Regions from separate parts of the Stenotrophomonas testudinis genome, predicted to be linked through region 1. Evidence: predicted binding sites of a transcription regulator. Region 1 holds the regulator's gene; each other region holds the start of a gene.
The links. Region 1 encodes FliA, which starts transcription of late flagellar genes. Its sites were predicted from a motif close to TAAAGTTTNNCNNNCNNNGGCCGATAA; they were not measured.

Region 1 (4,185 bases):
GCACCGTCGTCCTGTACTTCGATGCTGACGTAGTCGCCTTCCTGCTGCGCCGACAGGCGCACATGGCCCATCCGTGGCTTGCCCTGGGCTTCGCGCAGGTCGGGCATTTCCACGCCGTGGTCGATGGCGTTGCGCACCAGGTGCACCAGCGGGTCGGCCAGCGCTTCGACCAGGTTGCGGTCCAGTTCGGTCTCGGCGCCGATCAGCTCCAGGTCCACTTCCTTCTGCAGCGAACGCGCGACGTCGCGGGCCACCTTCGGGAAGCGCGAGAACACCTTGCCGACCGGCTGCATGCGGGTGCGCATGACCGCCGACTGCAGGCGCGCGGTGGCGATGTCCAGCGTCGACACGGCGCGGTCCAGCTCTTCGTCGCGCAGGCGGGTGCGCAGGGTCTTGAGCCGGTTCCGTGACAGTACCAGTTCGCCGATCAGGTTGACGATGGCGTCCAAGCGCTTGGTATCCACGCGCACGGTGTGTTCCGCTTCGGCCACCGGCTTGTTCGCCGCCGGCTTGGCCGCCGCACGCGGCGCAGGTGCCGGTGCCGGCGGTGCCGCGACCGGTACCGCAGCCACCGGCTTGGCGCCGGGCACGGCACCGCCATGCAGCTGGTCGAGCAGGGCTTCGAACTCGTCTTCGCTGATCAGGCCGTCGTCGGCCTTCTTCGGCGGTGCGACCGCAGTCGGGGCGTTGCCGCCGTGCAGCTGGTCGAGCAGCGCTTCGAACTCGTCGTCGGTGATCAGGTCGCCGCCGGCAGCAGCCGGCGCGGCCGCCGTGGCGGCGCCCGTGGAGGGGCTCGCACCACCGTGCACGTCGAACTGGGCGATCAGTTCCGGCGGCGCATAGCCGGGTTCAGTGCCGGACGACACCGCGTCGAGCATCGACTGCAGGTAGTCCAGCGACTGCTGGGCGGCATCGAAGTGATGGGCCTGCAGCACGGCTTGGCCGGCACGCGCGGCGCCCAGCGCTTCTTCCGCCGCATGGCACAGCTCGACCATGGCGGTGATGCCGAGGAAGCCGGCGCCACCCTTCAGCGTGTGGTAACCACGGAAGACCGCATTGAGCTGGTCGTTGTCCTGCGGTGCCTGTTCCAGCGACACCAGCTGTTCGCCCAGGCGATCCAGGATTTCCTGGGCCTCGATGATGAAATCGGCAGTGATGTCGTCGGCAACCGCGCTCATGCTTACAGCCCCAGATCCGACAGCAGGTCGTCGGCGTCGTTCTGCGAGACCGCGTGGCGGTCCAGTCCCTTCAGTGCCGGCCCGGCTAGTTCCGGGTCGGTGCGATGCTGTTCCGGCGGCAGGCCGAGCGCGCCGAAGCCTTCGTGCACGCGGCGGACGATGCCGACCACGCGACGGATGATCTGCCCGGTCAGGTCCTGGTAGCTCTGGGTAAGGGCGATCTCGGTCAGGTTGTGGCGGATGCGCTCAAGCTGTTCGCCCTGGCCCGGCTGCAGGCCATCTGCACGCAGCTGTTCGGTCAGGGCGCGGCATTCCTCGGCCAGGTCCAGGGTGCGGTGGGTGGCCTGTTCGGTCATCGCCACCACGTGGTCCAGGCGTGCGCAGGCATCGTCCAGCTCGCCGGCCTCGTCGGGCACGGTCGGCAGTTCGCCCAGTGCCTGGCCCAGCTCGCGGGCCAGCCGTGAAAGGCCGCTCATCATCGGCTGGGTGCGCGCGGCCACCAGGCTGTCGATGCGCTGGCGCCAGGCGGTCTCGTCACCCGACTCCAATGCATCCAGGGCCTCCTGCAGGCGCAGGGCGAGGGCGCTTCTGTCGACCTGGGCGTCCATCAGGCGCTCGCTGCCAGGCGTTCGAAGATCTTGCCGAGCTTCTCTTCCAGGGTCTGCGCGGTAAATGGCTTGATGATGTAGCCGTTGACGCCGCTCTGGGCCGCTTCGATGATCTGCTCACGCTTGGCTTCGGCGGTCACCATCAGCACTGGCAACGTCTTCAGCTTGGCATCGGCGCGGATCGCCTTGAGCAGCTCGATGCCGGTCATCACCGGCATGTTCCAGTCGGTGACCACGAAATCGAACGGCTGGCTCTGCAGCAACGACAGCGCGGCATGTCCGTCCTCGGCTTCTGCGGTGTTGGTGAAGCCCAGATCGCCCAGCAGGTTCTTGACGATGCGACGCATGGTCGAGAAATCGTCAACGATCAGGATGCGCATGTTCTTGTTCAAAGCAGAGTTCCTTTGTTGTTCACTGCGGGCGGCCGGGGGCAGCCGCCTCGCGCATGTTCATTGCTCGAGGCCGGCGTCGGCCGCCTCGAAGACCTTCAGCCTGCCGCGCAGTCGCAGCACGGCCTGGCCGTGGATCTGGCAGACCCGCGACTCGCTAACGCCTAGCACCGCGCCGATCTCCTTCAGGTTCAGCTCCTGCTCGTAGTAGAGCGACAGCACGAGCTGTTCGCGCTCGGGCAGGTGGCCGATCGCCTTGCCCAGCTCGCGGCCGAATTCGCCGCGTTCCAGCACCTGCTGCGGCGTCGGGCCGCCCTGGGCGACCGTGTCCAGCTCGCCCTGGTCCTCGATGCGCGATTCCAGGCTCAGCACCTGGCCACGCGAGGCGTCTTCCATCAGGCGCAGGTACTCGGGCAGGGGCATGTCCATCGCCGCGGCCACTTCGGTGGCGCTGGCGGCGCGGCCGCTGCTCTGCTCCAGCCGGCGGATGGTGGCGGCGGCGTCGCGGGCACGGCGGTGCACCGAGCGCGGCACCCAGTCGCCACGGCGGATCTCGTCGATCATCGAGCCACGGATGCGGATCGAGGCGTAGGTCTCGAACGAGGCGCCCTGATCGGCGTCATAGCTGCGCGAGGCTTCGATCAAGCCCATCATGCCGGCCTGGATCAGGTCGTCCACCTCGACGCTGGCCGGCAGGCGTGCGGCCAGGTGGTGAGCGATGCGCCGCACCAGATCGGAGTGCTGGGCGATGACGTCGGTCGCGCTGGCGCGCTGGACTTCCTTGTACTGGGCTGCACCTTTCATACGGTCACCCCACGCTGCTTGAGGATGCGTTCGAGGAAGAACTCGACGCCGCCACGCGGTTCGGTCGGCGCCTGCCAGCGGGCGGTACGGCGGGCGATCTCGGTGATCGCCAGCGCGGCCGGGCTGGACGGGTAGGCTTTGACCACCGGCTGCTGGCGCTGCACCGACAGGCGCAGCCAGTCATCCTGCGGCACGCAGCCCAGGTAGTTCAGCGAGACATCGGCGAGGAACTTCTCGCAGACGCGGGTCAGCTTTTCATACAGCACGCGGCCCTCGTTGGGGTCGCGCACCATGTTGGCCACCACCTGGATGCGGTCCACGCCACGTTCGCGCGAGAGCACCTTGATCAGCGCATAGGCGTCGGTGATCGAGGCCGGCTCATCACAGACCACCACCACGGTGTCCTGCGCGGCCTGGCAGAAGGTCAGCACGCCGTCGGTGATGCCAGCGGCTGTGTCCACCACCATGATGTCCAGATCACGTTCCAGCTCGGAGAACACGTTGACCAGGCCGACGTGCTCGGCCGGGGCCAGTTCGGCCATGTGCCGGCGGCCCGAGGCGGCCGGGACCACCAGGACCCCGTTGGGGCCCTCGATGATCACCTCGTCCAGGCTGCAGCGGCCGGCCACCAGGTCGGCCAGGGTGAACTTGGGGTTCAGGCCGAGGATGACGTCGATGTTGGCCAGCCCCAGGTCGGCGTCCAGCAGCAGGGTGCGTTTGCCCATGCCCGCCAGCGCCACGGCGAGGTTGGCCGATACGTTCGTTTTGCCCACGCCGCCCTTGCCGCCGCTCACTGCGATGGTGCGGACAGGGCCGAGCGGCGCGCTGCGGGTCGCCGACAGCGGGAAGGTATTGGTCAGCTTGGCGTACTCACGCGACGGCATGGTTCAACTCCGGGTTGCAGGGCATATCGGCCGCTCGGCGCAAATCTTCAAGGCGAAGTACGAGATTGGCTGCACTGGCCCGGTGCAGGTCCTCCGGGACGTCCTGTCCATCGGTCACCCAGGTGATCGGCAGGGCGTGGTCGACGGCCACCGAGAGGGCGTTGCCGAAGCGGCCGGTCTCGTCCAGCTTGCTCAGCACCAGGCCCTGCAGGTTGGCCGCGCCGAAGCGGCGGACGACCTCGTCCATGTCACCGAAGCTGGTGTTGGCCGGCAGCACCAGCAGGGTGCGCACCTGGCGGGCGGCCCGCAGCCACTGCAGCTG
Region 2 (4,185 bases), on a different contig from region 1:
AGTGTGAGTGCCCGCAATACCCCATGAGGTCAGGCGGCGCGCTTCAGCGCAGCGCCAGCCTGTGCCGATACCCGGAACACGGCACAGGCCCGGTCCAGATCTGCCGCCTGCCCAGCCATCGCACGCGCCGCGGCGCTGGCTTCCTCGACCAGTGCGGCATTCTGCTGGGTGGCCTCGTCCATCTGCGAGATGGTCTGGTTGACCTGCTCGATGCCGGCCGCCTGCTCGGCGCTGGCTTGGGCGATCTGCTGCACCAGGTGTCCGGTCAGGCCCGCGGCATCGGTCAACTGTGCGATGGCGGCCTCGGTCTGGCGGGCGATACCGATACCGGCCTCGACCCTGTCGGTGGAATCTTCGATCAATGCCTTGATGTCCTTGGCCGAAGCCGCCGCACGCTGCGCCAAGCTGCGCACTTCGCTGGCCACCACCGCGAATCCGCGCCCCTGCTCGCCTGCACGGGCTGCTTCGACCGCGGCATTGAGGGCGAGAATGTTGGTCTGGAACGCGATGCCGTCAATCAGGCTGATCATCTCGCCGATCCGCAGCGACGAGGCATTGATCTGTCCCATCACGCGAACCACGTCCTGTACCGCCTGGGCGGTCTGCTGCAGGGCTTCGCCGGCGCTGCGCGAGGCTGCATGGGCCTGCTGTGCGTGTTCGGCATTCTGGCGCACAGTGGAGGTCAGTTCCTCCATGGAGGCTGCGGTCTCTTCCAGGTTGGCGGCCTGGCTTTCGGTGCGCCGCGACAGGTCGGTGTTGCCGGCGGCAATTTCATCGGATGCGCTGGCGATTGAACCGGAGGCTTCCTGGATGCGGCGGATGATGCCCGCCAGATTCTCCGCCGTGCGGTTGGTGTCGCGCTGCATGGTGGCGAACACGCCCTGGAAGTCGCCCTTGATGCGGCGGGTCAGGTCGCCCTCGGCCATCGCACCCAATACTTTGGACAGCGCGCCGAGGCTGCCATCGGCGGTGGCCATCAGGCGGTTGAGGTCTTCGATCATGCGGCGGAAATCGTGACGGTAGGCCGTGGCATCGCCACGCACGCTGAAATCGCCGGCCGCAGCCGCCGACGCCAGGCGCTGGATGTCCTGGTTGATTGCATGCAGGCTGGCCTTGGCGGCATCCATCGATTCATGCAGGATCGCGCGGCTGCCCGGCAGGCGCCGTGCGTCGCGGCTCAGGTCACCCTGCGCGTACTGGTTCAACACGTCGATGGCATCGACGATTGCATCCAGATGCTCGAACACCATCGTGTTCATGCCTTGCGCCAGTTCGCCGTAGACACCAGGGAAATCCACCGGCATGCGGTGGCTGATGTCCTCGCCGGCATGCTTGCCGATCATCAGCTGGGTCTGCTGCGAGAAGCGCTGCAGCAGGCCGATCATGCCGTCGGTGGCGCGCAGCATCTGGCCCACTTCATCGGGACTGTCGTCCTGGTGGCGGACGCTGAGGTCGCCACGGGTGACCGCATTGATCGACGCCTGCACCTGGGCCAGCGGGCGGGTCAGGCTGCGCGAGATCAGCCACGCCGCGATGATGCCCAGGCCCAGGCTGAGGACGCCGAACAGGCTGAGCAGCCCGGTGGTGCGTGCGGCCAAGGCCTGCATTTCCGTGGCGGCTTCTTCCACCAACTTCTGCTGCAGATCGGCGAACTCCGCAAGGGCAGCGTTCCAGTCGGCGGCGGCAGGGCCGGCGCGGGTCAACAGCACGGTGCTGGCAGCGTCGAAGTCGCCGGCCTGCATCGCTGCATCCAGGTCGCGGTTGAGTGCGACGGTGGCCTGCTGCTTCTGTGCGACCTTGATGCGCATGGTTTCGGCCAGCGGGCTGGTGGCCGGGCGTTCGGTGAAGTGGGCCCAGATCTGGTCATATCGCGCGGACATCGCGTGCGCCTTCGCAAGATCTGCTTCCAGGCCCTGGCCGCGCTTGATCAGCATGTCGCGGCGCAGGAGCAGCAGCTCCTTGTTGATGATGAGCATGTCGTACAGCTCGCCCATGCGGGTCACGCGCACGTTCACCGCGTTGTCGAACTGTTGGCGCTGCTGATGGTTGCTGTGCAGGGCGATCGCAAGAATGGTGGCGATCAGAAGGAGCAGGATGGAAAAACCCGCAGTGAGGCGGGTGCCAACCTTGAAGCAGCGCAGCGTGTTCATTTTGTGAAATCCGGTAGTCGTTGTAGGCCCGACTGCCGGGCGTGTCTGCACAGGAGGAAGTCCCGGCAAGCAGTACAACGGTAGCGGCGGCGCAGCCTGAAGCTTTAGCGCCGCGGTTTGGATTTTTTTGGAAGCGCCTGCGGATCAGGCAATGCAGAGCACGAACACCGCCGACAGCGCGAGCATCAGCACGAACACGCGCCGGCTCAGGGCCAGGCACGCAAGGCCTGCCGTCAATGCCCAGGCGCCCAGCAGGACGCAGGCCAGCAGCCACAGGCCCATGCCCATCAGCGAGCCGGACACCACGCCGGACATCGCCAGTGCTTTGAACAGGCCAATGCCCAGTACGCTGCCGAGCATCCCCGCCTGCAGGGCGATGGCATCATGACGGGCAGGGGCAGGGCGGTGATGCATGGGCTGCACTGTGCAGCAAGCCACATCCACGCGATGTGTTTTTAAAGGGGTCCGACCCCGGGCCCATCACTTACGCATGGTCATCCAGCGCATCGCCATCCCAGTCGGGCAGCGCGTCGTCAGCACCCAGAGCGTCGGGGTCCACCGGCTCCAGCAGCGTGTAGTCATCCCGTCGCGGGTCGCGGATACCTAGGCCCACATAGGCAGCCTCCAGCGCCGCGGTATGCGCGTGCCGTCGCAGCTGCGCCGGCGTGGTCAGCTCTCCCCTCAGCCATGCCGCTGCGACCGCGGGCTCCACAAAGACCGGCCCGTCGGTAGACAGCGGGGCCGGGATAGCCGGGTTGCCGTCAGTCAGGATCGAGAACGTGTCGCGCATGTCGCCGGCCTCGTCCTGCCAGTGCTCCCACAGGCCTGCTGCCAGCAACGCCAACCCATCCTGACGCTGGACGAACATCGGCCACGGTGGTCGTCGCTGCCGGTCCCATTTGAAATAGCCCGTCATCGGCACGATGCAGCGCCGCTTGCTCCACGCATCTGCAAAGATGCGGCTGCGCGGGGCGCGTTCCAGCCGGGAGGTCACCGTGGTGTAGGGCGTGGAAGGTTGCTTCGACCAGCGCGGCACCAGGCCCCACTGCATCTCCGCAACCACCGTCGTGGTCTTCGTATCGGCGGCGCCGGCCGCCCAGACCCAGGCGTGGCCGTCCTTGCCGATGTTGTAGCGCGCATCCGCCGTTGCCAGTGCTGCCGACACGTCGCCGGGCAGGGCAGGGGCAAAGCTGTCCACATCCACAAAGGCCTGCACGAAACGCCGCATGCCCGCTCCGTCGTCGGCTCAGCGTGGCGACTGGGCTTGCAACGCGTCGCGTCCGCGCGGGGTCAGGTCGATGTCACCGTCTTCTGCCTGCACGGCAAGGCCTGCGTTGACCGCCCAGGTGGCGGCGTCACTGTCCACCTGCCCCGCATCGGCAATGGCCTGCAGGATCTGGCGCTGTGGCCCGGTCAGGGACGTGTTAATGTTCATACGCCCAGCACGCGCGGCAGCTTCCAGTCCGCAACCCGTGCATTGCTTACCGCTTGGTGGCATCCGCAGTCATCACAGCGGAACAGGGTGCCGCCGGGCAGGTGCAGCAGGTTGCCTTCGGTGGACGAGGTCGTCGCCTCGCAGTGGTTGCAGGTCACCGTCAGCGAGGTGATGCGTTCGACCCCGCCGGCCATGTTGAAGACGGCCTCGAAGGCGCGAATGGCGAAATGACCGGTGTCCGACATGGGGAAAGGGGTGCCAAGGGAGAAGGTGTATTCATCGTCACACTTTCCCCTGTGATGACCCTGTCAGTCCGATGCGGTGGCGAGGTCAAATCCAGTCACGTGGCCACAGCCCCTGCCGGCGGCAAGGGCTGCGTGCAGGACCTCAGGCGGCCTTGCGGCGGCGGTCGACCAGCATCGACACGCCCCACAGCAGCAGGCCACCGATGGCGGTGGCGGCGCCGACATAACCGGTGGTGGCCGGGCTGAAGCCGGCGCTGATGGCCATGCCGCCCAGCCACGGGCCCAGCGCGTTGGCGGTATTGAACGCCGCGTGGTTGGAGGCGGCGGCCAGCGTCTGCGCCTCGCCGGCCACGTC
Region 3 (4,185 bases), on a different contig from region 1:
ACTGGCCACGCAGCAAGTGGACGTGGTGCTCAGTGATATCCGCATGCCCGGCCTGGATGGCATCGAGGCACTGCGCCAGCTGCGAGCGCGTGGCGACACCACGCCCTGCCTGCTGCTGACCACCTTCGATGAAAGCAACCTGCTGCTGCGCGCCAGCGAAGCGGGTGCGCAGGGCTTCCTGCTGAAGGACGCAGCGCCGGCCGACCTGCGCGAAGCCATCGAGCGCGTCGCCGCCGGCGAAACCCTGCTGCTGCCGGTCAGTACCGAACCGGTGCGCTCTCGCTACCGCTTCCACGACGAGGCGCCACCAAGCGATACCTTCGGCGAACGCGAAGTGGCCATCCTGCGCCTGCTGGCCGGTGGCTACAGCAACAAGGAAATCGCGCGCAGCCTGTTCCTGGCCGAAGGCACGGTGAAGAACTACGTGTCCAGCATCCTCGACAAGCTGGGCACCCGCGACCGCACCCGCGCGGTGCTGAAGGCGATTACCCTGCGCATCATCTGAAGCGGTATGGTGCGACGATGAACCCCGTCATGCACGTCGAGATTCCGGTGGTCGACCTGGCCCGCGCCATCGCGTTCTACCAGCGGTGGCTGCAGGTGGAGATCGATGCCCCGGTGGAAGTGCACGACTGCACGATGGCGTAACTGCCGTTCGACGACGATGCAGGCGGTGCCAGCATGGCGCTGGTCCATGGCGCGGATTACCTGCCGTCCGAGCGGGGCACGCGCATCTATGCCGGTGTGCAGGATCTCGATGCCAGCCTTGCCCGTGCGCTGCAGGCGGGTGCCGCGCTGCGATTCGGCCCCGCCGAGGCAGGGGCCTGGCGCGTGGCGGAGATCGCCGACAGTGAAGGCAACCGCATCGCCGTGCAGGCCCCGACAACAGCCTGACGCCCATCTGTAGAGCCGAGCCCACGCTCGGCTGCTGTTGGCCCGTAGAGTCGAGCTTGCTCGACTGCTCCGCGCACCCAGTCGAGCAAGCTCGACTCTACCCGGCTGTCGCCTGCCACCGCTGCAGCCACCCGGCAATGGCCGGATCCAGCCGCGCATCGTCCGGCAGCCGCACGCCAAAGCGTTCCTGCAGCACCTGCCGCACATCGGCCACATCGCGCAACGCCCGCTTCTCCGGCGCCTGGTCCGGGCGGTATTCGGTGTAGTTGCCACTGCCCAGCGTGCGCCGCCCCTCCGGCCAGGTCAGTGAAGCACGCAGTTCCCCGGGGAAACTCGAGTGCGGATGCGTGCACACATACCAGTTGCCCACCTCATTGTCGGCCGCCGCCGGCGACGTCAGGTCGAACCGGTACAGCGACCGCCAGTCGTCACCGCTGCTGGCCGCCAGCAGGTAATCGCCATCATCCAGGCACTGTAGCCGGTAGCGTTCATGCGGCGTGTCCTGTGCGGCTGTTTCCCGCAGGCGCAGCGGCACGCTCGGGGTCAGGCTGCCGAAGCCGGTATCAACCAGCCAGTCCTCGCCGTCCAGCCGCACCCGGATCAACAGGTGGGTACGTGGGGTCAGTTCGCCTTCGGCGGCCGACAGCAGCACGCGCGCGCTCAGTGCATGGGCATCGAAGCCCAGCGCCTGCAGCAGCACGAGGAAGGCGCCATTGAGCTCGAAGCAGTAGCCCCCGCGCTGCGCGTCCAGCAGCTTGCGCTGCACGCTGTCCAGGTCGATCGGCACCGCATCGCGCAGCAGGCAGGTGAGGGTCTCGAACGGCACATGGGCGTTGTGGCGCTGCTGCAGCAGGGTCAGCCCGGCCAGGGTGGCCGGCGGCGCGGCCGGCAGCTGCAGGCGCTGCAGGTAACGGGGGATATCGAGCGTGGTCATGACGGCGCCAGGCGGGGCAGGGACACCTACTGTGCAACCGCAACCGGGGTTGAGGTCAAGGGCAGGGCGCCGATGTCATCGCCCCGTCGCCTGCGGCCGGTACAAAGACCGTAAGCGCGCCCCCGGGGGGCAGTTCTCGAAAACAATTCTAAAGTCCCGCTGATCCAGGTCGATACAGGTGCGTCCTTTTGCCTGGAGTCTGTCATGTCGACCGCGGTTGTTCGCCTTCGGTCCCTGCGCACCCACTTCGATGGGCTGCGCTCGGCGTTTCCCGGCCTGTTGCGCTGGCTGCAGCCGCACCGGCTCAGCGTGGCCGACAAGCTGAAGGCCACCTTGTGGGTCTGCGGCCTGGGCCTGGTCGCCATCGCCGGGGTCTACGCCTGGACCGGCCACGCCAGCGCACAGGCGGCCCGCACCCAGGCCAGCTACCAGCACGGCAGCGATCTGGCGGCGGCGCTGGCCACCCGCGTGGCCGAAGCACGGCGCCTGCAGACACAGTATGCGCGCAGTTTCGATGATGCCGACCGCAGCCAGCTGCTGGCCACCCAGCAGGAGCTGAAGCAGGATCTGCAGGCGTTGCGCGCGATGCCGATGGATGCCGGCCGGCGCAAGACGCTGCAGTCCCTGGCCGAAGCGGTTGACGGCTTCTCGCAGGGCATCGCCGCGCTGTTCGAGCGCGTGGATGAGATGGGTCGCGGCGACGCGGGCCTGACCGCGCAGCTGCAGCAGGCCGCCGACACGCTGCAGGCGAACGTGACCGCGCTGCAGCGTCCGGTGCTGGAACTGCATGTGCAGAAGATGCGCCGGCAGGAGGCGTTGCTGCTGCTCGATGGCGACTCCACCCATGCCGACCGCGCCAGCGAAGAGAAGCTGCCCTTCGATCTGGCCCTGGCAGGGTTGCCGATCGAGGCGCAGGAAAGCCTGCGCACCGACATGGATGCCTACCAGGCCGCGCTGCTGGGCTACACCGCCGCCCGCGTCGGCCTGGATGTGGAAGCGCAGTCGCTGCTGGATACGGCCGCCGGCGTGGCGCCTGCACTGGCCGCCTTCCAGAAGGCCCAGGTGCAGGCGCTGGCCCAGGCACAGGCACGCCAGCAGGCCGGTGCACGCACCATGAGCGTGCTGTTCGCCGCCACGCTCGTGCTGGTGGCCGGTGTGCTGATCACCAGCCTGGTGCTGGTGCTGCGCGCGGTACGCCGTCCGATCCAGGACACCCTGCGCTTCGCCAGTGACATCGCCGATGATCGCCTCGACACCACCCTGCGCGTGCACAACGCCAACGATGAAATCGGCCAGCTGGCGCAGCGCCTGATCGACATGCAGCAGCGCCTGCGTGCGCGCATCGAGGAAGAACGCGCGGTGGCCCGTGGCAACACCCGCGTGCGCCAGGCGCTGGACAGCGCACAGACCGGGCTGATGGTGATCGATGCGGAAGGGCAGGTGGCCTACGCCAATCCCGCCCTGCTGCAGCTGCTGGGCATGCCGGCCGACGCACTGGTTGGCAGCGATGCGGTGCGCCTGCACCCGGCCATGACCAGCCTGGCCGGCGTGCGCCGCCGCGAGGAGCGCGAGATCAATCACCTCGGCGTCCGCTACCAGCTGATCGCCAACGCGATCGTCGATGAGAGCCACTTCCTCGGCGTGGCGGTGGAATGGCGCAGCCGCGCGCTGGAAACCCTGCTGGAAACCGAAGTGGCCGCGCTGGTCGATGCGGCCGCACACGGTGAACTGCAGGGTCGCATCGCGCTGGAAGGCAAGCAGGGCTTCGTGCGTACGCTGTCCACCAGCATCAACCATCTGCTGGCCACGTTCGAAACCAATCTGGGCGATCTGCAGGCGCTGCTGGCGGCACTGGCCCGCGGTGACCTGAGCGTGCGCATGGAAGGCGACCTGCAGGGCGTGTTCGCGCGCATGCGCGACGATGCCAATGCCACCGTCGGCCAGCTCGGCTGCATCGTCACCCGCATCCAGCAGGCCACGTCGCGGCTGGATGTGGGCGTGGGCGAGATCGTCGCCGGCCACCATGATCTCTCGCAGCGTACCGAACAGCAAGCGGCCAACCTCGAAGAGACCGCCGCGTCGATGCACGAACTGACCGACACCGTCGGCCGCAACGCCGATGCCGCCGGCCGTGCCGATGCGCTGGTGCAGGGCGCGGCGGCGGTGGCCGCGCGTGGCGGCCAGGCCGTGGGCCAGGTGGTGGCTACCATGCATGGCATCAGCGAAGCCTCGCGCCGCATCGGCGACATTACCCAGCTGATCGACGGCATCGCCTTCCAGACCAACATCCTGGCGCTGAACGCTGCCGTGGAAGCCGCGCGTGCCGGAGAGCAGGGCCGCAGCTTCGCCGTGGTGGC

Region 2: a site for FliA is predicted at 2,231-2,257, ahead of NQ204_RS03400 (methyl-accepting chemotaxis protein). Genes of this name have one in related genera too.
Region 3: a site for FliA is predicted at 1,978-2,004, ahead of NQ204_RS04880 (methyl-accepting chemotaxis protein). Genes of this name have one in related genera too.

What each region holds. Positions count from the first base shown of each region.
Region 1 covers NZ_JAMOKY010000054.1:778-4,962, reverse strand. Annotated here, with positions in the region: gene NQ204_RS18535 (chemotaxis protein CheA) at 1-1,178, opposite strand, end outside; gene NQ204_RS18530 (protein phosphatase CheZ) at 1,181-1,786, opposite strand; gene cheY (chemotaxis response regulator CheY) at 1,786-2,178, opposite strand; gene NQ204_RS18520 (RNA polymerase sigma factor FliA) at 2,236-2,979, opposite strand; gene NQ204_RS18515 (MinD/ParA family protein) at 2,976-3,863, opposite strand; partial or broken gene flhF (flagellar biosynthesis GTPase FlhF) at 3,850-4,185, opposite strand, start outside.
Region 2 covers NZ_JAMOKY010000003.1:168,004-172,188, forward strand. Annotated here, with positions in the region: gene NQ204_RS03400 (methyl-accepting chemotaxis protein) at 30-2,150, opposite strand; gene NQ204_RS03410 (hypothetical protein) at 2,295-2,564, opposite strand; gene NQ204_RS03415 (SOS response-associated peptidase) at 2,635-3,378, opposite strand; gene NQ204_RS03420 (hypothetical protein) at 3,397-3,585, opposite strand; gene NQ204_RS03425 (hypothetical protein) at 3,582-3,830, opposite strand; gene NQ204_RS03430 (MFS transporter) at 3,973-4,185, opposite strand, start outside.
Region 3 covers NZ_JAMOKY010000005.1:30,242-34,426, reverse strand. Annotated here, with positions in the region: gene NQ204_RS04900 (response regulator transcription factor) at 1-505, shown strand, start outside; gene NQ204_RS04895 (VOC family protein) at 523-648, shown strand; gene NQ204_RS04890 (VOC family protein) at 682-894, shown strand; gene NQ204_RS04885 (arylamine N-acetyltransferase family protein) at 992-1,828, opposite strand; gene NQ204_RS04880 (methyl-accepting chemotaxis protein) at 2,033-4,185, shown strand, end outside.